DNA from 2 places in the Kineococcus gurbantunggutensis genome. Region 2 is predicted to be linked to the other one. Evidence: riboswitches for the same ligand, from Rfam matches in the RefSeq annotation. Region 2 holds a riboswitch; the other holds the start of a gene.
What was found. Region 2 has a riboswitch for S-adenosylmethionine ahead of ACRYR7_RS15310 (aminotransferase-like domain-containing protein). Riboswitches for the same ligand answer to the same signal wherever they lie in the genome.
Positions count from the first base shown of each region.

Region 1: another riboswitch for S-adenosylmethionine. It lies ahead of ACRYR7_RS09710 (flavin reductase family protein); the one in region 2 lies ahead of ACRYR7_RS15310 (aminotransferase-like domain-containing protein).

Region 1 covers NZ_JBJLSG010000038.1:8,204-19,261, reverse strand. Annotated here, with positions in the region: gene ACRYR7_RS09735 (amidohydrolase) at 1-1,445, shown strand, start outside; gene ACRYR7_RS09730 (SRPBCC family protein) at 1,458-1,946, opposite strand; gene ACRYR7_RS09725 (ArsR/SmtB family transcription factor) at 1,943-2,293, opposite strand; gene ACRYR7_RS09720 (FBP domain-containing protein) at 2,351-2,914, opposite strand; gene ACRYR7_RS09715 (TetR/AcrR family transcriptional regulator) at 2,969-3,553, opposite strand; SAM riboswitch class I at 3,674-3,766, shown strand; gene ACRYR7_RS09710 (flavin reductase family protein) at 4,047-4,583, shown strand; gene ACRYR7_RS09705 (ABC transporter substrate-binding protein) at 4,580-5,716, shown strand; gene ACRYR7_RS09700 (ABC transporter permease) at 5,722-6,561, shown strand; gene ACRYR7_RS09695 (ABC transporter ATP-binding protein) at 6,537-7,307, shown strand; gene ACRYR7_RS09690 (LLM class flavin-dependent oxidoreductase) at 7,304-8,716, shown strand; gene ACRYR7_RS09685 (hypothetical protein) at 8,867-10,210, shown strand; gene ACRYR7_RS09680 (DUF3349 domain-containing protein) at 10,313-10,639, opposite strand; gene ACRYR7_RS09675 (hypothetical protein) at 10,662-10,964, opposite strand; gene ACRYR7_RS09670 (inorganic phosphate transporter) at 11,044-11,058, opposite strand, start outside.
Region 2 covers NZ_JBJLSG010000082.1:283-11,340, reverse strand. Annotated here, with positions in the region: gene ACRYR7_RS15345 (LLM class flavin-dependent oxidoreductase) at 1-739, shown strand, start outside; gene ACRYR7_RS15340 (NtaA/DmoA family FMN-dependent monooxygenase) at 750-2,072, shown strand; gene ACRYR7_RS15335 (dipeptide ABC transporter ATP-binding protein) at 2,157-3,779, opposite strand; gene ACRYR7_RS15330 (ABC transporter permease) at 3,798-4,661, opposite strand; gene ACRYR7_RS15325 (ABC transporter permease) at 4,658-5,650, opposite strand; gene ACRYR7_RS15320 (ABC transporter substrate-binding protein) at 5,656-7,299, opposite strand; gene ACRYR7_RS15315 (GNAT family N-acetyltransferase) at 7,340-7,834, opposite strand; gene ACRYR7_RS15310 (aminotransferase-like domain-containing protein) at 7,831-9,063, opposite strand; SAM riboswitch class I at 9,355-9,449, opposite strand; gene ACRYR7_RS15305 (FAD-binding oxidoreductase) at 9,541-10,959, opposite strand.

The sequences.
Region 1 (11,058 bases), on a different contig from region 2:
GCGAGCGCGACGTGCTGCTCGCCGGCGGGCGCGTGGTGGCGATCGGCGACGACCTGCGCGGCGAGCTCCCCGGCCCGGTGCCGGGCGCGGACGCGGAGGTCGTCGAGGCGGGCGGGGCGGTGCTGCTGCCGGGGCTGGTGGACGCGCACGTGCACCTGACGCAGTGGGCGGCGGCGCGCCGGCGGGTGGACGTCCTGGCCGCCGGCTCGGCGCGCGAGGCGGTGGATCTGCTGGCGCGCGGGGCGGCGCCGGGCGACGACCTGGTGCTGGGGCACGGGTTCCGCGACGCGCTGTGGCCGGACGAGCCGCACCGGGACCTGCTGGACGCCCGGTTCGGGGACCGCCCCGTCGTCGTGGTCAGCCAGGACCTGCACGCGGCGTGGGTGAGCTCGGCGGCCGCGGCGCGCTTCGGGGTGGCGGAGCCGAGCGGGCTGCTGCGCGAGGCGGAGGCGATGGCGCTGACCGCCGCGGCCGGGGACGTGGGCGCGCCCGTGCTGGACCGGTGGGTGCTGGAGGCGACGGCGGCGGCCGCCGCGCGCGGGGTCACCGGGATCGTGGACCTGGAGTACGCGCCGCCGGCCGCGTGGGCGCGGCGCGCGGCGCTGGGCGAGCCGGCGGTGCGGGTGGCCGCGGGCGTGTGGCCGGACTGGCTGGACGACGCGGTGGCGCGGGGGCTGCGCAGCGGCGACCAGGTGCCCGGAGCGGGCCCGCGGGTGCGGGTGGGGCCGGTCAAGCTCGTGGTGGACGGCTCGCTGGGCACCCGCACGGCGTACTGCTGCGACGCGTACCCGCCGCCAGCGCCGGCGGGCCCGCACGGGGTGCTGCGGCTGCCGCCGCGGGAGCTGGAGCCGCTGCTGCGCCGGGCCGCGGCGCACGGCTTCGACGTGGCGGTGCACGCGATCGGCGACGCGGCCGTGGCGGTGGCCCTGGACGGTTTCGAGGCGGTGGGCTGCACGGGGCGGGTGGAGCACGCCCAGCAGGTGCGCGAGCAGGACCTGGGTCGCTTCGCGCGCCTGGGCGTGGTGGCCAGCGTGCAGCCGCGCCACGCCGTCGACGACCGCGACCTGTCCGAGGCGCACTGGGCCTCGGGGCTGGGGCGGGCGTTCCCCTACGCGGCCCTGCACGCGGCCGGGGCGGAGCTGCGGCTGGGCTCGGACGCGCCCGTGGCGCCGCTGGACCCGTGGGACGCGGTCGCCAGCGCGGTGCACCGCTCGGTGGACGAGCGCCCCGCCTGGCACCCGGAGCAGCACCTGCCGCTGGAGGTGGCGCTGCGCGCGGCGTGCGACGGGCGCCCCGCCGTGCGGGTGGGCGACGCCGCCGACGTGGCGCTGGTGCCCGAGCCGCCCGCCGCGGTGCTCGCGGCGGGCGGCGCGGACGCGCTGCGGCGCACCGGGGTGCTGGGCACGCTCGTCGGCGGGGTGTGGACGCACCGCGCCGGGGTGTGAGGCGCGGGGCGCTCAGGCGGGCACGAGCAGGTCGTCCATCTGGCCGACGGCCAGGCTGAGGCCCTCGAGCATCCCCATGGCGAGCATCTGCTCCAGGGACTCGGCGCTGGCGAAGCTCGAGGTGATCGTCATGCGGGTGCCGGGACCCCGCGGGTCCAGCACGACGCGCGTGCGGCTGGGCGCGGGCTCGGTGGCGGGCTCGCCGTGCTCGTCGGCGAAACCGTCCTCGAACTCCAGGGACCGGGGTTCGTCCAGGTCCGCGAAGCGCCACCAGCCGTGGGCGCGCTCGCCGTCGGGGCCGGTCATGAAGTACCGGGCCGACCCGCCGGGGGCGGGTTCGAGCAGGGTGAAGGTGGCCGGCCAGGTGGGCGGGCCCCACCAGCGCTCCAGCCGGCGGGCGTCGGTCCACAGCCGCCACACCGCCTCCGGCGGCGCGGCGAACTCGGCGACGAGGACGAGGGTGAGGTTCTCGCGGTCGGGGGTGGCGCTCAGGACGGTCACGACGGTCCCTCCGGTCTTCCTTCGGCTTCTTCGGCGAGGAGTTCGTGCATGCGCTCGACGCGCCCGGACCACAGCAGCTCGAGGCGCTGGAGCAGGTGCGCGGCGGCGCGGACGGTGGCGACGTCGCCGCGGACGAGCTGCTCGCGGCCGCGGCGCTCCTTGGTGACGAGCCGGGCGCGCTCGAGGACGGCGACGTGCTTCTGCACGGCGGCGAAGCTCATCTCGTAGCAGCGGGCCAGCGCCGTGACCGACGCCTCCCGCTGCAGGACGCGGGTGACGATGTCGCGGCGCGTCGCGTCGGCCAGGGCGGCGAAGACGCGGTCCGCGTCGAGTTCACGTACAACCACAAAGTTGTACGTTACGCGCGGGCGCGCGCGGGCGCAAGACCCCCGCGCCCGCGCGCCTCAGCGCTCGCCGAGCACCGAGGCGACGAACGCCGCGGCCCGCCCGGCCAGCGCCGCGCGGCGCTCCTCGACGCTGCGGCCGGGGTCGGGGCGCAGCGCGTGCGTGCCGCGCTCGACCTCCACGCACCGCGCGCACGCCAGGTCGGCGCAGGCGTAGACGCCGACGGTGTCGCCGCGCCGGCCGGCGACCCCGGCGCGCGGGGCCGCGAACAGCGCCACGTCCCCGGCGGCGCGGGTGGTGCGGCACAGGTCGCACATGGCCGCCGCGCGCGCTCCCCCGCCGGTGGGCGCGCGCAGCACCAGCCCGCGCGGCGCGCCGTCCGCTCCCGCGTCCAGCACGAGCAGCACCGCGCGCTCGGGCGCCTTCGGGTCGCGCCAGCCGGCGACGGGGTCGGTGGCGGTGTCGACGTCGCGCACCGAGGCTGGCACGGTCAGCCGCGACGCCTCGCCCTTGCTGCAGTTGCGCAGCGCGCGGCGCACGACGTCGTCGGTGAGCACCAGCGCTCCCCCCGCCGCCCCGGTCGCCCCGGTCCTCCCGGTCGTCGTGGTCCCCTCGTCCGGCACGGTCCCTCCTCCCCGGGCACGGGCCCGGTGCTCGTCTCGATCCACCGCAGGCCCTCAGGCCGGCGCGTCCCCGCGCGGCCAGGACGCCAGGGCGCGGTCCACGCCGCGCAGCGTCGCCAGCCACGAGGCCTCGCGGTCCCCCTCGGAGCCGAAACCCCCGGCCGCCTCCAGGGAGACGAAACCGTGCAGCGCGCTGCGCGAGAACCTCACCGCGTCCGTCAGGTCCGCCGGCGCGATGTCGTACCCCTCCAGCAGGCGGTAGCTCAGCCGCGCGATGCGGTGGTGCCCCTCGCTGGTAGCCGCGACCTCCGGCGGCAGCCGGGCCGTCGCGGCGGCGTAGCGGCCGGGGTGCTCGAGCACGTACCGGCGGAACGCCACGGCGGAGCGGGTGAGCGCCTGCTCGCCGGAGACCCCGGCGATCGCCTCGGCGAGCACCTCGGCGAACTCCTCCGCCGCCCGCACGCACACCCGCTGGCGCAGGTCGGCGGCGCTGCGCACGTGCGAGTACAGGCTCGCGTCGGCCACGCCGAACCGGCGGGCCAGCGCGGAGACGGTGACCGCCTCCAGGCCCACCTCGTCGGCCATGTCGGCCGCGGCCTCGACCAGCCGCGCCGCGGTGATGCCGGCCCTCGGCGACACGCGCACCCCTCCCCTAATTTCCCTAGGACCGAACCTAGGACCTCTAGGTGGGCCGTGTCCAACCGGTTCCACCCCGTCCTCGCGTTGACACCGCGCGTGAGCGCGTGCCAGGGTTCCAGCACGCCATCCAGAGCGGCTGAGAGACCTGGCTCGTCGACGCCGCAGCAACCCCCCGGAGACGGGAGCGGGTGCTCATGCCGGGAACGATGGGAGAAACCGATGGACCCGCTCGCGCGAGTTCCCGCACGCCACGCCCACCGGGCCGTGGAACGCCGCCACGTGGACCTGTGCCGCGTGGGCAGCGCGCTGTGTCGCGCGCCGCGCGCCTGACCCGGCGCACCCCCGCACCACCACCACCACCACCGCCACCGCACCCGCCCCGGCGGGCGCGCCGCGCGGTGCCCCCCTCCCCCGACCCGGCCCCGGGCCGCGCCGCCGCACGCCGGTGCGCGGCGCGCACCGCCCGGGCACCCCCGCACGCCCAGGAGCGTCCGTGACCCTCGAAGCACCCCCCGCCCCCACCACCCCGTCGCTGCCGCGGTTGTTCGCCGCGCACGCCGGCGGCGTCGCGGTCGTCACCGCCGACGCCGGGCACGGCCCCGCGGGTTTCACCGCCACGTCGGTGAGCTCGCTGTCGCTGGACCCCCCGCTGCTGGTGTTCAACGTCTCGAGCACCTCCTCCAACTGGGACGCCGTCGCCTCCGCGCCCACCGCGGCGGTGCACTTCCTCGACGCCTCCCAGGCGGACCTGGCCCGCCGGTTCTCCACCCGCGGCGCGGACAGGTTCGCCGCCCCGCTGGCCTGGTCCCCGCTGCCCGGCGGCGCACCGGGCCTGGACGAGGCGCCCGTCGTCATCACCGGCCCCGTGGAGCACCGGTTCGCCGCCGGCGACCACCACCTCGTCGTGCTGCGGATCGCGTGGGCGCAGGTCCGCCGCCCGCACTCGCCGCTGCTGCACCACGCCGGCGGCTACCACCGCCTGGGGACCGGCGCCCCCGAGGGCCTGACCGCCGCGGCGGTGACCGCGTGAACTCCCTGAACTCCGTGAACCACGTGGACCCTGTGGGCCGCCCGCGGCCGCGCACCGCGCGGCGGGTGCCCGGCGCGCTGGCCGCCGCGGCCGCGCTCGCGCTGCTCGCCGCCTGCGCGGGCGGGCGGGCCGACGCCGCCGCCGAGCGCCCCGCGCAGGTGCCGCGGCAGGTGCCCGCCGGCACCGCGCTCGTCGTGGCCGACCAGTCGCAGCAGCTGCAGACCGTCCTGGCCGCCTCCGGCCAGGACGCGGAGCTGGCCGCCGACGTGCGGTACGCGAACTTCACCGGCGGCCCGGCGATCCTGGAGGCGTTCCGCGCCGGCGCCGCCGACCTGGCCACCGTCGGGGACACCCCGCCGATCCAGGCCCTGGCCTCCGGCGCCGACGTGCGCATCGTCGCCGCGCGGCGCTCCAGCCCCGACGCCTCCCGCCTGGCCGTCGCCCCCGGCGCGGGCGTGCGCACGCTGGAGGACCTGCGCGGCAAGCGGATCGCCTACGCCGAGGGCACCGCGCAGCAGTCGATCGTGCTGCGGGCGCTGGCGGGGGCGAGCCTGCGGACCTCCGACGTGGAACTGGTGCGCCTGCAGCTGGCCGACTTCCCCGACGCGGTGCGCACCGGCCAGGTCGACGTCGCCGTCCTGGGCGAGCCGAACCTCACGCGGTTCCTCGACGCCGCCCCCGGCGGCAGCGCCCTGCCGGTGGAGGAGACCGCCGGCACCGCCACCGGCCTGAGCTACCTGTACGCGCGCGGGGAGGCGCTGGACGACCCGGCGACCTCGGCCGCGATCGCGGACTACGCCACCCGCTGGGTGGCGGCCTGGCAGTGGGTGAACGGGCACCGCGAGGAGTGGGTGCAGCGCTACTACGTCGAGAACCAGGACGTCAGCGCCGAGGACGGCCGGCGCATCGTGGAGACCGGCGGCACCATCACGTTCCCGCCGCTGGACGAGGACCTCGTCGCCGTGCAGCAGTCCACGATCGACACGATCGCCGCCGCCGGGGAACTGCCCGTCGACGACCTCGACGCCCGCGACGGTTTCGACCTGCGCTACGCCCCCGTCGCGGCCGACGCGGTGGCCGCCGCCGCAGGGCTGGCCGAGCCCGTCCCGGCGCCCGTGGCGGTGACCCGGTGAGCGCGCTGAGCACCGGGACCGCGGTGCCGCCGCCGGCCGTCGCGCCCCGGACGGGCGCCGCCCGCCGGGTGCGGCGGCTGGGGCCGGGCCGGCCGCTGCCGCTGACGCGGGCCTGGGGCCCGCTGCTGCTGCTGGCGGCCTGGTCGGCCGCCTCGGCCACCGGGGCGCTGGACCCGCACACCCTGTCCGCGCCCTGGACCGTGGTCACCACCACCGCCGACCTGCTGGCCGACGGGCGCCTGCAGTCGAACCTGCTGGCCTCGCTGACCCGTTCCGCGCTCGCGCTGGTGGCCGGGGTCGGCCTGGGCACGGCGCTGGCGCTGGCGGCCGGGCTGAACCGCTGGGGCGAGGCGCTGCTGGACGGGCCGATCCAGGTCAAGCGGGCGATCCCGAGCCTGGCGCTGATCCCGCTGGCGATCCTGTGGCTGGGCATCGGCGAACCCATGAAGGTCACGGTCATCGCGCTGGGCGTGCTGGTGCCCGTGTACCTCACCACCCACGCCGCGCTGCGCGGGGTGGACGCGCGGTTCGTGGAACTGGCCGAGACCCTGGGCCTGACGCGCCGGGAGTTCGTCACCCGCATTGCCCTGCCCGGCGCCCTGCCGGGGTTCTTCACCGGCCTGCGGATGGGTGTGACGGTCTCCTGGCTGGGCCTGGTGGTCGTGGAGCAGATCAACGCCACCAGCGGCATCGGCTACCTCATGACGCAGGCGCGCACCTACGGGCAGACCGACGTCATCGTCGTGGGCCTGGTGGTGTACGCGCTGCTGGGGCTGCTCTCCGACGCCGCCGTCCGCGCCGCCGAGGGGAGGGCCCTGTCGTGGCGACGATCGCTGGCGGGCTGAGCGCCCCCGCCGTCCGCACCCGCGCCCTGGTGCGCCGCTTCGGCGGGCGCACCGTGCTGGACTCCCTGGACCTGGACCTGGCGCCGGGGCAGTTCACCGCCCTGCTGGGCCGCTCCGGCTCCGGCAAGAGCACGCTGCTGCGGGCGCTGGCCCGCATCGACCACGACGTGAGCGGCTCGGGGGAGATCGAGGAACCCGGCGACGTGTCCGTGGTGTTCCAGGACTCGCGGCTGCTGCCGTGGGTGCGGGTCCTGGACAACGTCGTGCTGGGCCTGCGCGCGCCGGACGCGCGCGAGCGGGGCCTGCGCGCGGTGGCCGAGGTGGGACTGGCGGGCCGCGAGCGCGCCTGGCCGCACGAGCTGTCCGGCGGGGAGCAGCAGCGCGTGGCGCTGGCGCGCTCCCTGGTGCGCGAACCGGCGCTGCTGCTGGCCGACGAGCCGTTCGGCGCCCTGGACGCGCTGACCCGGCTGCGGATGCACGCCCTGCTGCGCGAGCTGCACGCCCGGCACCGGCCCGCGGTGCTGCTGGTGACCCACGACGTCGACGAGGCGCTGGCGCTGGCCGAGCGCGTCGTCGTCCTCGTCGACGGCCGCGTCGGCCTCGACGTCGCGGTGGACCTGCCCTCCCCGCGACCGCGCGAGGACCCGCGCGCGGTGCACCTGCGCACCCGGCTGCTGAGCGCGCTGGGCGTGCACGAGGACGCCGGCGCGAGCACCCCCCGACCCCAGGACGGAGAGACCCGATGAGCACCACCGGCGGCGCGGCACCGCGCACCCTGCACCTGAACGCGTTCCTGCTGAACGTGGGGCACCACGAGGCGGCGTGGCGGCTGCCCGAGAGCGACCCGCACGCGCACCTGGACCTGGCCCACTACCAGCACCTGGCCCGCACCGCCGAGCGCGGCCTGTTCGACTCGGTGTTCTTCGCCGACTCCCCCGCCCTGCTCGGCGACGTGGCCCGTCGCCCGGCCGGGACGCTGGACCCCACGATCCTGCTCACCGCCCTGGCGGCGGTGACCACCCGCATCGGCCTGATCGCCACGGCCACCACGACGTACAACTCCCCCTACGAGCTGGCCCGCAGGTTCGCCTCGCTGGACCACGTCTCCGGCGGGCGGGCGGGCTGGAACGTGGTGACCACCGCGACGCTGGAGGCCGCGCGCAACTTCGGCCTCGACGAGCTGCCCGCGCACGCCGAGCGCTACGCGCGCGCCGCGGAGTTCCTCGACGCCGCGCGGCGGCTGTGGGACAGCTGGGAACCGGGGGCGGTGCTGGCCGACAAGGCCGCGGGGGTCTTCGCCGACCCCGCGCGGGTGCACCCGGCGGCGTTCGAGGGCCGGCACGTGAGGGTCGCCGGCGCGCTGAACCTGCCGCGCTCGCCGCAGGGGCACCCGCTGCTGGTGCAGGCCGGTTCCTCCGGGGACGGCAAGGACCTGGCGGCCCGCTACGCCGACGCGGTGTTCACCGCCCAGCAGACGCTGCCCGAGGCGGTGGCGTTCGCCGCCGACGTGCGCGCCCGGGCCGCGGCGGCCGGGCGCGACCCGCGCTCGGTGCTGCTGCTGCCGGGGGTCGTGCCCGTCCTGGGGGGCACCGAGGCGCAGGCCCGGGAGCGCGAGGCCGAGCTGGACGCGCTCATCGTCCCCGAGCACGCCCGCCGCCAGCTCGCGCAGACGCTGCGGGTGCCGGTGGAGGAGCTGGCCCTGGACCGGCCCCTGCCGCCCGACCTGCCGGGCGAGGACGAGATCGAGGGCGCCAAGAGCCGGTACACCCTGATCGTGGAGCTGGCCCGCCGCGAGGACCTCACGGTGCGCGAGCTCATCGGCCGCCTGGGCGGCGGGCGCGGTCACCGCACGCTCGCCGGCACCCCCGAGCAGGTCGCCGACGCGCTGCAGAGCTGGTTCGAGGCCGGGGCCGCGGACGGGTTCAACGTCATGGCGCCGGTGCTGCCCTCCGGCCTGGAGGAGTTCGTCGAGCATGTGGTGCCGCTGCTGCAGCGCCGCGGGCTGTTCCGCACCGAGTACACCGGCACCACGCTGCGCGAGCACTACGGGCTGCCCGTCCCGCCGCACCCGAGCGAGCGGCGGGCCGGGACGCGGGACGCGGTGCCGGAGGCGGTGCGGGCCGGCCGGGTGCGCGAGGCGGTCGCCGCGGGCTGACCGGGACGGCCGGGCGGTGGGCGCCGGGCGGTGGCCGCCCGGCGTTCACCGCCCGGCCACCGCCCGGCCGCCCGCGGCGGGTACCCACGGGACCGCCACACGCCCGTCCCGCGTCCGGCCGCTGCGCCCGGACCCGCCCCTGGAGGTCCCGTGCCGACCACCCGCCCCGCCCGCACCCCGCGGCGCACCGCGCACCGCACCCCGCGCCGCACCGCGGCGGTCCTCGCGCTGGCCCTGGCGCCCCTGGCCGCCGGGGCGCTGGCCGCCCCGGCGGCCGCGCACGCGCCGCGCGCGGCGTTCGCGCTGCGCGCCACCCTCGACGTGTCCGGGGAGGTCGCCGAGATCCTCTCGGTCAGCCCCGACGGGCGCACCGCCTGGTACACCGACTCCGCCACCGGGCAGGTCGGCGTCGTGGACCTGAGCGACCCCGCCCACCCGCGCCAGCGCGGCGTCGTCGACCTCGGCGGGGAGCCCACGTCGGTGGCCGTGACGCCGGACGGCCGGTACGCGCTGGCCGTCGTGGACACCACCGACGGCGCGTTCGCCACCCCCTCCGGCCACCTGGCGGTGATCGACACCCGCACCTCCCGGGTGGTGCGCACGATCGACCTGGGCGGGCAGCCGGACTCCGTCGCGGTCGCCCCGGACGGGCGCCGCGCGGCCGTGGTGGTCGAGGACCAGCGCGACGAGGACCTCGTCGTCGGCGGCGTGGAGGGCGGCCTGCCCCAGGCGCCGGCGGGGTTCCTCTCCGTCGTGCACCTGGAGGGCGCCCCGCAGCGCTGGAGCGCGACGCCGGTGGACCTCACCGGCCTGCCCGGCGCGGCGTTCCCCGAGGACCCCGAGCCGGAGTTCGTCGACGTGAACCGCGCCGGGGTGGCGGCGGTGACGCTGCAGGAGAACAACGCCGTGGCGCTGGTGGACCTGCGCGCGGCGCGCGTGGTCGGCTCCTTCTCCGCCGGCACCGTGCGGCGCGCGGACGCCGACACCGTCGACGACGGCGTGGTCGCCTTCGACGACCCGTTGAGCGCGCCGCGCGAGCCCGACGCCGTGCAGTGGACCCCGGAGGGGAACCTCGTCACCGCCGACGAGGGCGACCTGGCCGCCGAGCCCTCCGGCGGGCGCGGCTGGACGGTGTTCTCCCCGCGCGGGGAGGTGCTGTGGACCGCCGGGTCCTCCGCGGAGCGCGCGCTGGCCGACGCCGGCCGCTACCCCGACGGGCGCAGCGACGACCGGGGCGCGGAGTTCGAGGGCGCGGAGGTGGCGACCCTGCGCGGCACCACCTACGCGTTCGTGGCCGCCGAGCGCGGTGACGCGGTCCTCGCCTACGACCTGCGCGAGGAGCGCCGGCCGCGGCTGGTGCAGGTGCTGGCGACCGGCGACTCCCCCGAGGGCGTGGTGGCCGTTCCGGGCCGCGGGCTGCTGCTGACCGCCGACGAGGGCGACGGCACGATCAGCGTGTTCGCGCTGGAGCGCCAGCGGCGCCACCGGTCCTGAACGGGCACCGGCGCCCCCGCCGCGCGCTCGTGCGCGGCGGGGGCGCCGGTGGGGTCGCGGGGGGCGTCGCGGGGACGTCCCGGGGACGTCGCGGGCCGCGGTTCAGCGGTCCGGGGCGTCGGCCAGCGGCCAGCCGCCGGCGGCCAGCCGCGAGGAGACCCGCGCGACGTCCGCGGCGGACGCCTGGTCCAGGGTGGCGTCGCCGATGAGGCGCTCGGCGTCGGCGGTGGTGACGGTCTCGCCCGCCGCCGCCATCCGCGCCAGCTCCCCGGCGATGCGGCGCACCTCCTCCTCGGTGCACTTGCGCCGCAGCAGGCCCAGCAGCGCCACGTAGTCCTGGCGCGGCACGCCGGCGGGGTAGCCGGCGCGCAGCCACTCCACGACGCGGCCGGCGAAACCCGGCCCGGTGGTGGTCCCGGTGTCGGTCACGCTCGCCTCCCGGCGGTCGGTGTCAGCTCTCGTCCACGAACGTCGGGTAGACGTGCTCGAAGCTCAGCTCCTTGCCGAGGCCGCCGGCCACGACGTAGGCGATGCCCAGCGCCACGCACGCCAGGACGACCGCGAAGCACAGCGCGCCGAGCAGCCGGAAGGCCGGGTGCGGCGGGCCGCCGCCGCGCTCCTGCGCACCGCCGGCGGCGTGCGCGGTGGCGCGGATCCCCAGCGAGAACAGCACCGGCAGGCCGGCGCCGAGCACGAGCGAGACGAGCAGCACCTCGCCGATCGCGCGCAGCTCCAGGGTCAGCACGTGCCCCACGACGGGCCTCCTCCGGGATCGGTGCGGGCGGTGGTGCGGGCGGTGGTGCGGGCGGTGCTGCCCGCGGTGGCCGGCGCGCTCACGCCGCGACGCT
Region 2 (11,058 bases):
GATCGCCTCCCTGGACCACTCCTCGGCCGGGCGCGCCGGGTGGATCGCCACCGCCACGCCGGAACCCGCCGCCGCCCGGGCGGTGGGCCTGCCCGCGCTGGCCGGGGAGGACCTGCGCACCGAGCTGGCCGACGTCGTGGGCGCCGTGCGCGCCCTGTGGGACTCCTGGGAGGACGACGCGGTGGTGCGCGACGTCGCCACCGGTCGCTACGTCGACCGCGACCGGCTGCACCACGTGGACGTCGACACCGGCCGCTGGTCGGTCAAGGGCCCGCTGACCGTGCCGCGCTCACCGCAGGGGCAGTCGGTCGTGCTGGCCGCCGAGGGGGCGCTGCCGGCCGGTCAGGTCGACGTGGTGCTCACCGGGGACCCGGCGGCCCGGCGCACCGCGGGAGGCCCGCTGGTCGTGGTGGAGGTGGAGTTCGCGCTGGACACCGAGGCCGCCCCCGCCTCGGAGCGGGTCGCGGCCCTGGACGCGGACGCACCGGCACCCGACCGCGGCCGGGTGCGCTGGACGGGCCCCGGCGAGGGGTTCGCCCGGTTCCTGGCGGACCTGTCGGGGCGCGTGGACGGCGTGCGCCTGCACGCCGCGGTCCTGGACGAGGACCTGCGGCAGCTGGTGCGCACCACGCTGCCGGAGCTGCGGGCGGCCCGCCTGCTGCGGGCCCCCCTGAGCGGGTCCACCCTGCGCTCCACCCTCGGCCTGAGCCGGCCGGCCAACCGCTTCGCGACCGCCTGAGGAACCGACGATGAGCAGCAGCGAGTTCCGCTACCCCGACGCCACGGTGCACTTCGGGGTGTTCTTCCAGGGCGTGAACCACACCACCGTCTGGTCCGACCCGCGCAGCGGGTCGCAGGTGCACCACTCCACGTTCACGCAGCTGGTGCGCACCGCCGAGCGAGGCCTGTTCGACGCGTTCTTCCTCGGCGAGGGCCTGCGGCTGCGCGAGCAGCGCGGGAGGATCCACGACCTCGACGTCGTCGGGCGCCCCGACGCCCTGACCGAGCTGGCGACGCTGGCCGGCCTCACCGAGCGCATCGGCCTGGTCGCCACCCAGAACACCACGTACAACGACCCGGCGGACCTGGCCCGGCGCCTGGCGTCCCTGGACGTGCTCTCCGGCGGGAGGGCCGCGTGGAACGTCGTCACCACCGACAACGCCTGGACGGGGGCGAACTTCCGCCGCGGCGGGTACCTCGACCACGCCGACCGGTACGAGCGCGCCGAGCGGTTCGTCGCGATCGCCCGGCGGGTCTGGGACAGCTGGGACGGGGAGGGTTTCGCCCCCGTCCGCCACGAGGACCGGCTCTTCGACGTCGAGGTGAGGCCCACCGTGCCGCGCAGCCCGCAGGGCCACCCGGTCGTCTTCCAGGCCGGCGACTCCCCCGCCGGGCGGGACTTCGCCGCCCGCTCCGCCGACGTCGTCTTCTCCCGGCACGGCACCGACCACGCCGACGCGCTGGAGTTCGCCGACGACGTGCGCCGCCGCGTGGTGGCCGCGGGCCGCCCGGAGGACGACGTTCTCATCCTGCCGGGCACCCAGATCGTCCTCGGCGACAGCGACTCCGACGCCGAGGAGAAGGCCCGCTGGGTGCTGGAGAACCAGGTGACGCCCGCCACGGCGCTGTCCCTGGTGGGGCAGGTGTGGGGCGAGGACCTGTCCGGCCACGACCCGGACGGGCCGCTGCCGGCGCACGACCCGGTGATCTCCGACATCGACGGCACCCGCGGGGCCGCGCGCCAGGGCCACGACCCGCGCGCCATCGCCCGGCAGTGGCGGGCGGTCGCCGAGGAGAACAAGTTCTCCCTGCGCGAGCTGGTCATCCACAACTCCGCCGAGCGGGGTTTCGCCGGCACCGCCTCGGCGGTGGCGGACGAGCTGACGCGCTGGGTGCGCACCGGTGCCAGCAGCGGGTTCAACATCACGCCCTACCTGGTGCCCAGCGGGCTGGACGACGTCGTCGACCAGCTCGTGCCCGCCCTGCAGGACCGCGGCGCCTACCCCACCGAGTACGTGGGCACCACGCTGCGCGAGCACCTGGGGCTGCGGGCCCCGCTCACCCACCGCTGACGCGCGCGCGGGGCACGGGCGCGAGCAGGCCCCGGCGGACCGGGCAGACCGGTCCGCCGGGGCCTGCGCCGTGGGCGCGGGGGCCTACGCCGTCGGCGCCGGGGCCGGCGCGTCCAGCGGGCGGGGCACCGCCGCGATCAGCGCGCGCGTGTACCCCTCGCGCGGGGCGGTGAGGACGTCCTCGACGGTGCCGCTCTCCACCACCCGGCCGGCGCGCAGCACCGTGACCGTGTCGGCGACCTGGCGCACCAGCGCCAGGTCGTGCGAGACGAACAGGTACGTCAGCCCCAGCTCGCGCTGCAGGCGCACCAGCACGTCGACGATGCCGGCCTGCACCGTCACGTCGAGCGCGGAGGTGGGCTCGTCGAGCACGAGGACGTCGGGGCGCAGCACGAGGGCGCGGGCGATCGCCACGCGCTGGCGCTGGCCGCCGGACAGCGCCGAGGGGCGCCGCCGGGCCAGGCGCTCGTCCAGGCCGACCTGGGCCAGCGCCTCGCGCACGCGGGCGGCGCGCTCGGCGCGCTGCCCGACGCCGTAGCGGTCCAGCGGCTCGCGCACGATCCGCTCCACGCGCCAGGTGGGGTCCAGGGAGGTGAAGGGGTTCTGGTAGACGAGCTGCAGGTGGCGCCGCGCGGCGCGCAGCTCCCGGTGCGAGCGCCCGTCGAGGCGCTCGCCGGCGACGCGGACCTCCCCGTCGTCGGGCACCTCCAGCCCCAGCAGCAGCCGCACCGCCGTCGTCTTGCCCGAGCCGGACTCCCCGACGAGCGCGTGGGTGGTGCCGGCGGCCACGGAGAACGACACGCCGTCCAGGGCGAGGGAGCGGGTGCCGCCGACGGTGAAGGACTTGGTGGCGGCGCGCACCTCCACCTTCGGCGGCGCACCGGCCGGCGCCGGGGCCGGGCGGCGGTCGCGGTAGCGCTCCGGGTTCAGCGCGGGCACGTCGGCCTGCAGGGCGCGGGCGTAGGCGGTGCGCGGCGCGGCGAACACCCGCGCGGTCGGGCCGGCCTCCTGCACCCGGCCGCCGCGCAGGACGACGACGTGCTCGGTGCGCTCGGCGGCCACGGCGAGGTCGTGCGTGATGAGCAGCAGTCCGATGCCGAGGTCGGCGCGCAGCTCGGTGAGCAGGTCGAGCACGCGGCGCTGCACGGTGACGTCCAGGGCGCTGGTCGGCTCGTCGGCCACCAGCAGCGCCGGGCGCGGCAGCACCGCCAGGCCGATCAGCACCCGCTGCAGCATGCCGCCGGAGAGCTGGTGCGGGTGCGAGCGGTGGACGCGCTCGGGGTCGGGCAGGCCGACGCGCTCGAACGTCTCCAGCACGAGCCGGCGGCGCACCGCGGGGTCGCGCTCGCCGGTCAGGGCCGCGGCCTCCTGGGCCTGCGAGCCGATGGTGCGCACCGGGTTGAGCGCGTTGCCGGGGTCCTGCGGCACGAAGCCCAGGGTGCGCCCGCGCAGCGGCCGGAAGCGGCGCTCGCTCAGGCCCAGCACGTCGGTGCCCTCGACCTCGACGACGCCGCGGGCGCGCCCGCCGTGCCGGGGCAGCAGGCGCAGCACCGAGCGGGCGATCGTGGACTTGCCCGAGCCGGACTCGCCGATGAGGGCGAGGCTGCCGCCGCGGGGCAGGGAGAAGGAGACGTCGGAGACGACCTCGGTGCGGTCGTAGGCGACCGACAGGCCCTGGACCCGCAGCAGCGGCGGGGTGTTCGACACGGTGGTCCTCCTGGTGGGTCAGCCGGTGCCGCGCAGCCAGCGGCTGATGCGGTTGACGGACAGGACGGTGGCGGTGGTGACCGCGGCGGGCGCGTAGACCAGCCACGGCGCGGTCGGGTAGTCCTTGCCGGCGGAGACGAGCAGCCCCCAGTCCGAGGCCGGCGGCGGGTCCCCGTAGCCCAGGAACGCCAGCCCGGCGATCACCAGGATCGACAGGCCGAACTGCAGCACGGCCAGGGCCAGCACGGTGCGCGAGGCGTTGGGCAGCACGTGCCGCAGCAGGACGTGGGTGCGCGAGCCGCCCTGCAGGAACGACGCCTCGACGAACACCGAGCGGCGCGTCTTGAGGACCTCCGAGCGCATGACGCGGGCGAAGACCGCGACGGCGGAGACGCCGGTGGCGACGGCGGCGTTGATGGTGCGGAACCCCAGGGAGCTGACGACGACGACGGCCAGCAGGAAGCTGGGGATGGCCAGCAGCACGTCCACGAGCCGGGCCAGGACCACGTCGACGAGGCCGCCGAGGAACCCCGCCAGCAGGCCGACGGCACCGCCCACCACGACCCCGATCACGACCGCGACGAGCGCGCTGCTGACCGAGGAGGCGGTGCCGTGCACGACGCGCGCGAACAGGTCCCGCCCGAGGTGGTCGGTGCCGAACCAGTGCGCCGCGCTGGGGCCCAGCAGCTTCTGCGAGGTGACGCCGTCCACCGGGTCCTGGCCGGTGAACAGCCCCGGGGCCAGCGACCAGGCCACCACGACGGCCAGGACGAGCAGGGACAGCACGACGGTCGGCGGGACGGCCGGCGCACCGCGCCGCCCGGGACCGCGGCGCCCGGGCGCGCTCGCGGCGGCGCGGACGGCGGTGACGGTTCCGCTCACGGGGTGCTCACCTCCTGCGCGAGCACCTCGCGCTGGGCGGACGGACGGTTCGGGGTGCTGCGGACCCGCGGGTCCAGCAGCGGGTGGACCAGGTCGGCGACGAGGTTGACGACGACGAAGACGACGGCGGCCAGGGAGACCACCGCCTGCAGGACGGGCAGGTCCTGGGTGGTCACCGCGGACTCCACGAGGCTGCCGACGCCGGTGCGCCCGAAGACGGTCTCGGTGATGAGCGCGCCGCCGAGCAGCTCGCCGACCGTCAGGGCCAGGACGGTGACCACCGGCAGCGAGGAGGGGCGCAGCAGGTGGCGCAGCAGCAGCCGCGTGCGGCCCAGCCCGCGCGAGCGGGCGACGGAGGCGTACTCCTGGCGCGACTCGTGGTCCAGGCCGGCGGTGAGCACCTCGGCCAGCTGCGCCGAGACAGGGATCCCCAGGGCCACGGCGGCGAAGAACGTCGCCCAGGCGGAGTCGGGGTAGACGACCCGGAACAGGCCCAGCTGCAGCGCGAAGACGTGGATGAGCACCAGGCCGATGACGAAGTTCGGCACCGACAGGAACAGCGAGGGCAGGGCCCGCAGGGGGCCCTGCGCGTACGGGGGCAGGTACTGGGTGCCGAAGGCGGTGAGCACCGCGAGCACCACGGCCACCGCCAGCGCCGAGGCCGCCAGCACCGCGGTCGGGCCGAGGACGTCGCCGATGGACTGCGACACCGGCAGGTTGCTGCGCAGGGAGACGCCGAGGTCGCCGGTGACGAACCGCGACAGCGACTCCCACAGCTGCACGGGCACCGGCTGGTCGAGGCCGTAGTAGGCGACGATGCGCGCGACGTCGGCCTCGGTGAACCCGTTCTCCGGGTTGCGCAGGGTGGTGGTCACTGGGTCGCCGGGCAGCACGGTGATGACGACGAAGGTCGCCACGTAGGCGAGCAGCACGACGACGACGGCCTGCCCGACGCGCCGGGCGGCGAAACCGAGGTACCCGCGGTCCACGGCGCTCAGCCCTCCAGGTGCGCGGTGTAGTAGTTCGCGTAGGCGACGCCGTTGTAGGTGACGCCCTTCAGCCGGGGGGTCTGCGCGTAGATGCGCTGGACGATCTGCTCCAGCGGCACGTACAGGCCCTGCTCGAGGACGTGCTGCTGCAGCTGGTCCACGGCCGCGGCGCGGGTGTCCAGGTCGACGGCGCCGGCGACGGCGTCGCGCAGCTGGTTCAGCGTCTCGTCGCCCTCACCGAGCCCGAACCAGTCCTCGCCGCCGTTCGCGCTGGTGAGGATGCTCGCCACGGTGCCCACGTCGATGAAGCTGCGGGTCACCTCGTAGTTCGAGAGGGTCTTGTTGCCCGTGACGCGCTCGCCGTAGGTGACGACGTCGTAGACCTGCAGGTCCACGGTGAAGCCGACGGCGCCCAGCTGCTGGGCCACGAGCTCGTCGACGGCCTGGGAGGTGACCAGGTAGGGGTTCGGGTACAGCGTCACCGCCAGCGGCTGCCCGCCCCTGGAGCGCTCGCCGCCGGGTCCGGGGACCCAGCCGGCCTCGTCCAGCAGCCTGCCGGCCAGCGCGGCGTCGAAGGCGAACTCCGCGGAGTGGTCGGTGGCCTCGGGGACGTTGCTCTGCAGGAAGGACCGCGCGACCTGCCAGTCCGGGGTGTAGACGGTGGAGAGGATCTCCTCGCGGTCGATGGCGTGCTGGAACGCCCGGCGCACGCGGACGTCCTGGAAGGGCGCGGCCGAGGCGTTGAGGCGGTAGCCGTGGGCGAAGCCCAGGTAGCGCGGGACGGCGACCTCGAGGCCGGCCTCCTTCAGGGAGGCCAGCTCCTGCGGGGTGGCGTTGTAGGCGACGTCGGCCTGCCCGGACCGCAGCGTCGCCGTGCGCAGCGAGGACTCCTTGACGACCTTGTAGGTGATCGAGTCCAGGGTCGCCGGGCCGGTGCGGCCCAGCGCCTGCGGCCCCCAGGCGTAGTCCTCGCGCCGGGCGAGGACGACGTTGTCGCCCTCCTTCCACGACCGCACGACGTACGGGCCGCTGCCGACGTCCCGCGAGAGGTCGGCCTGCTGCTCGGCGCTCAGGGCGATCGTCGCCGGGGAGACGAGGATGGAGCCGTGGTAACCCAGGGTCGGGACGAACCCCAGGGTCGGGGCGTCGAACTCGACGACCACGGTGGTGGCGTCGGCCGCCGAGGCGGCGGCGTAGGTCTTGGGGAACAGGCCGATGGGGTTGATGCCGTCCTCGGGGCGGCCCCTGGCCCAGTGGTCCAGGTTCGCCACGACCGCCTCGGCGTCCAGGGCGGTGCCGTCGGAGAAGGTGACCCCGCTCTTCAGGTGCAGGGTGAACTCGGTGGCGTCGGCGTTCTGCTCCCAGCGCTCGGCGATCCACGGGCTGACCTGCCCGTCGGCGTCGACGTGGACGAGCTTGTCGGTCACGTGTCCCCAGACGTTGCCCTGGAAGCTGGAGATCGCGCTGTTGTTGGGGATCCAGGTGTCGCCGAGGGAGTCGATGAGGAAGACGACGTCCCCGCCGGCCCGCGCCCCCTCCCCGGCGCCGGACCCGGAGGCGGCGCCGCCGCAGGCCGCCAGCGGTGCGGCGGCGGCGGCGGCGCCCAGCGCGGTCAGGACCGTGCGGCGCGAAGTGTTGTCGGTGCTCACGGGGTGCTCTCTCTCCTGCGGTGGTGTGCGGGACGGGGGTTCACAGGCGCTTGGCGAAGCAGCGGCTGTGCGGGAGGGCGTCGTAGGGCGGGTAGGGGTCCACGGGGGTCCAGCCCTCGCGCCGGTACAGGGCGATGGCCTCCGGCTGCAGGGCGCCGGTCTGCAGCAGCAGCCGGTCCAGGCCCGCGGCGCGCGCGGAGCCCTCCACGCGGGCGAGGGCGGCGGCGGCCAGGCCGTGCCGGCGGTGCCCGGGGTGGACGTAGACGCGCTTGACCTCGTGGCGCACCGGCTCACCGGGGTGGGCCAGGCGGCGCAGGCTCGCGGTGGCCGCGGGCTCGCCGTCCACCAGGGCCAGCCAGGTGAGGAGCACCTCGTCGGCGGCCGGGCCCGGCGGCCGCGGGCGCGCCCCGCCGCCGGGCGGGGCGTAGCGCGGGTGCAGCTCGGCGTCCATCGCCGCGCGCAGGGCCGCCACCCGGGGGTCGTCCCAGCCGGTCGCGCTCCACAGGGCGGTGCGGGGACCGGTGGCCAGGCTCACCGGCGCGCCAGCGGGGAGGCCAGGGCCACGGCCACGCGGTGCACGGCCTCGTCCAGCTCCCCGGGGGTGAGGTCGGAGAACCCCCACCGGAAGCGGTCGGTCAGCTCGTGCGGCCCGGCGGGGCTGAAGTAGCGGCCCAGCGGGAAGTCGACGGCGTTCTGCCGCGCGACCTCCAGCGCCCGCTCCAGGTCGGTGCCGGGGTCCAGGACGCGGCCCCAGGAGAAGATCCCGCCGTCCACGGCGGGCAGCTCCACGACACCGTCCAGCTCGCGCCGCACCGCCGCGCGCAGGGCCTCGTGGCGCTGCGCGAGCACGGCGCGGGTGCGGGCCAGGGAGGTCTCGTACGCCCCGGGGGCGCGCAGGAAGCGCAGCACCGAGCGCTGCACCACCAGGGAGGTGTGCTGGTCGGAGTCGCGCCGGGCGTCCTGCAGGGCCGGCACGACCCACTCCGGCCCGGTGATCCAGCCCAGGCGCAGCCCGGGGCCCAGCGTCTTGGAGAACGTGTTGACGTGCAGCACGTTCCCCGACGCCGGGTCCAGGTCCGGGGTGCGGCCGCCGTCGAAGCGCAGCTCCCGGTACGGGTTGTCCGACAGCAGCAGGAACCCGTACCGCTCGGCCAGCTCCACCAGCCGGTGCCGCACCGCGAGCGGCTGGCTGGCACCGGTGGGGTTGTGGAAGTCGGGGATCGTGTAGAGCACCTTGGGCCGCGCCCCGGCGCGCAGCGCGTCCTCCAGCGCGTCCACGTCCAGGCCCTGCGGGCCGGTGGTCACGGGCAGCACCTCGGCCCGGCGCTGGCGCAGCAGCGTGAGCACCAGCGGGTAGGTGGGGTTCTCCACGGCCACGACGTCGCCGGGGTCCAGGAGGGCGTCGAAGAGCAGCGCCAGGGCGTGCAGGGCGCCGTTGGTCACCACGACGCGCCGGGGGTCCACCCCCTCGTGGGCGCCGATCCACTCGCGCAGCTCCGGGACCCCCAGGGGCACGGAGTAGCGCAGCGCAGGGGCGGCGGGGTCGGCCAGCTCCTCGGCGAAGGCGCGGGAGAGCTCGGCCAGCGGCAGCGCGGCCGCGCCGGGCACGCCGCCGTGCAGGCCGATCGTGCCGGGCACCGGCGCGGCCGGGCGGGGGCCGAAACCGGTGGCCGGCGGCACCGCGCGGGCCCGCCGGGAGAGCAGGTGGGCGCCGGCGGCGGCCTGCTGCTGCGCGGCGGGGGGCAGTTCCTGGGTCGTGGTCACAGTGCTCCTCGGAGGGGTGGCGGGCGCACGCGGGCACGCCCGGCACCGGGAGGGCGGGGCGGTGCCCGGCACCGGGACGGCAGGGCGGTGCGCGCGGGGTGAGCGGTGCGCGGGGTTTCCCGCGGGGCGCCCGCGGGTCCAGCGGGTCCCGCGGGGTGTTCTCGGTGCTGCGGCGCGGTGGCGGCGCGGCGTCAGCGACAGGCCGACGCGCAGCGCCGGCACAGGTCGACGACGCGGCGCGAGCGGGCGCAGAAGCTGCGGGGACGGCGCAGCGGGCCGTACGGCATCGTTCCTCCATCGTTCCTGGCGGAAGCACCCGCACCCGTTCGCACGGGGGGTTGCTGCGGCGTCGTCGAGCCAGGTCTCTCGGCCGCTCTCGATGGTTGCCCGCTCACTGTGGCGTGCGGGAGGAGGTGTTGTCAACGACCCGGTGCCCGGGACCGCCCCGGGGTTCCCCGGGCACCGGGAGCCGTTGCGCTACAGCGCCTTGCCGGGGTTGAGGATCCCCAGCGGGTCGAACACCGCCTTCACGGCGCGCTGCAGCTCGCGCACGCGGCCGGGCAGCTCCTGCCCGATCCAGCGCTGCTTGGCGGTGCCGATGCCGTGCTCGCCGCTGATGGTCCCGCCCAGGCGCAGCGCCGTGGCCACGAGGTCGTCCGCGGCGGCCTCGACGCGCTCGCGCGCGTCGGGCAGCTCGGCCCCGGCCGAGAGCAGCGGGTGGAAGTTGCCGTCGCCGGCGTGGGCGACGGCGCGCACCTGCACGCCGTGCTGCTCGGCGATGCGGCGCAGCTCGCGGTGGAAGGGGCCGATCTGCGACTTCGGCACCGCCACGTCCTCGCCCACGGCCACCTTGTCGGTGACCGGCCCGCGCCCGGAGCGGCGCAGCTCCCAGTGCTCCTCGGCCTCGGCGCCCGCCAGGTGCCGCACCCGCCCGCCGGCCGCGGACAGCGCGGCGGCGATCTCCCGCGCCTCGGCCTCGGCGCCGTGCCCGTCGGTCTGCACCAGCAGCAGGGCCTCGCCGCCGGCGGCCAGGGCGGTGCCGGAGTGCGCGTCGACGTCGCGCAGGGTCTGCCCGTCGAGCAGTTCCAGCACGGCCGGGCGCGCGGCGCCGGCGGTGACGGCGAGCAGCCCGGCGGCGGCGTCGTCCACCGAGTCGAACCAGACGGCCAGCGTGCGCTCGTCGACGGGGCGCGGGCGCACCCGCACCGTGATGCCCACGACGACGCCCAGCGTGCCCTCGGAACCGGTGAACAGCCCCACGAGGTCCAGGCCGGTGACGCCCTTGATCGAGCGGTGGCCGGTGGAGATCAGCTCGCCGTCGGCCAGGACGACGTCCAGGGCCAGCACCGACTCGCGGGTCACGCCGTACTTCGCGCAGCGCAGCCCCCCGGCGTTCGTCGCGACGTTCCCGCCGATGCTGGAGATCCGCCAGCTCGCCGGGTCCGGGGCGTAGCGCAGCCCGTGCGGGCGCAGCGCGGCGTCGAGGTCGGCGCCGAGCACCCCGGGTTCCACCCGGGCGACCTCGTCGGCGGGCGAGACCTCCAGCACGGCGTCCAGCCGCTCGGTGGACAGCACGACCCCGCCGGTCACGCCGCTGGCACCGCCGGACAGCCCGGTGCCGGCGCCGCGGGTGACGACGGGCACGCGGTACCGGCTGGCCCAGCGCAGGACGGCCTGCACGCCGGCGACGTCCGCGGGCCGCACCAGGGCGAGCACGCCGGGGGCCGCCGGCGTGCCGGAGCGGTCGGTGACCTCCGCGGGCGAGAAACCCGTGCGGACGGCGTCCGGGCCGAGCTGCGCGGCCAGTTCCGCCAGGGCCTGCCCGGTGCCCGGGCGCGGCGCGGGCACCGCCTCGGCGGCGGGCGGGTGCAGCGGGGCGGGCGTGGTGGTGCTCATGAGCGTCTCTCCGTTCCCATCGGTCCCGGCAGGGGCACCTGGCGCGTGCGCAGGTTGCCGCGGCGTCGTCGAGCCGGGTCTCTCGGCCGCTCCGGATGG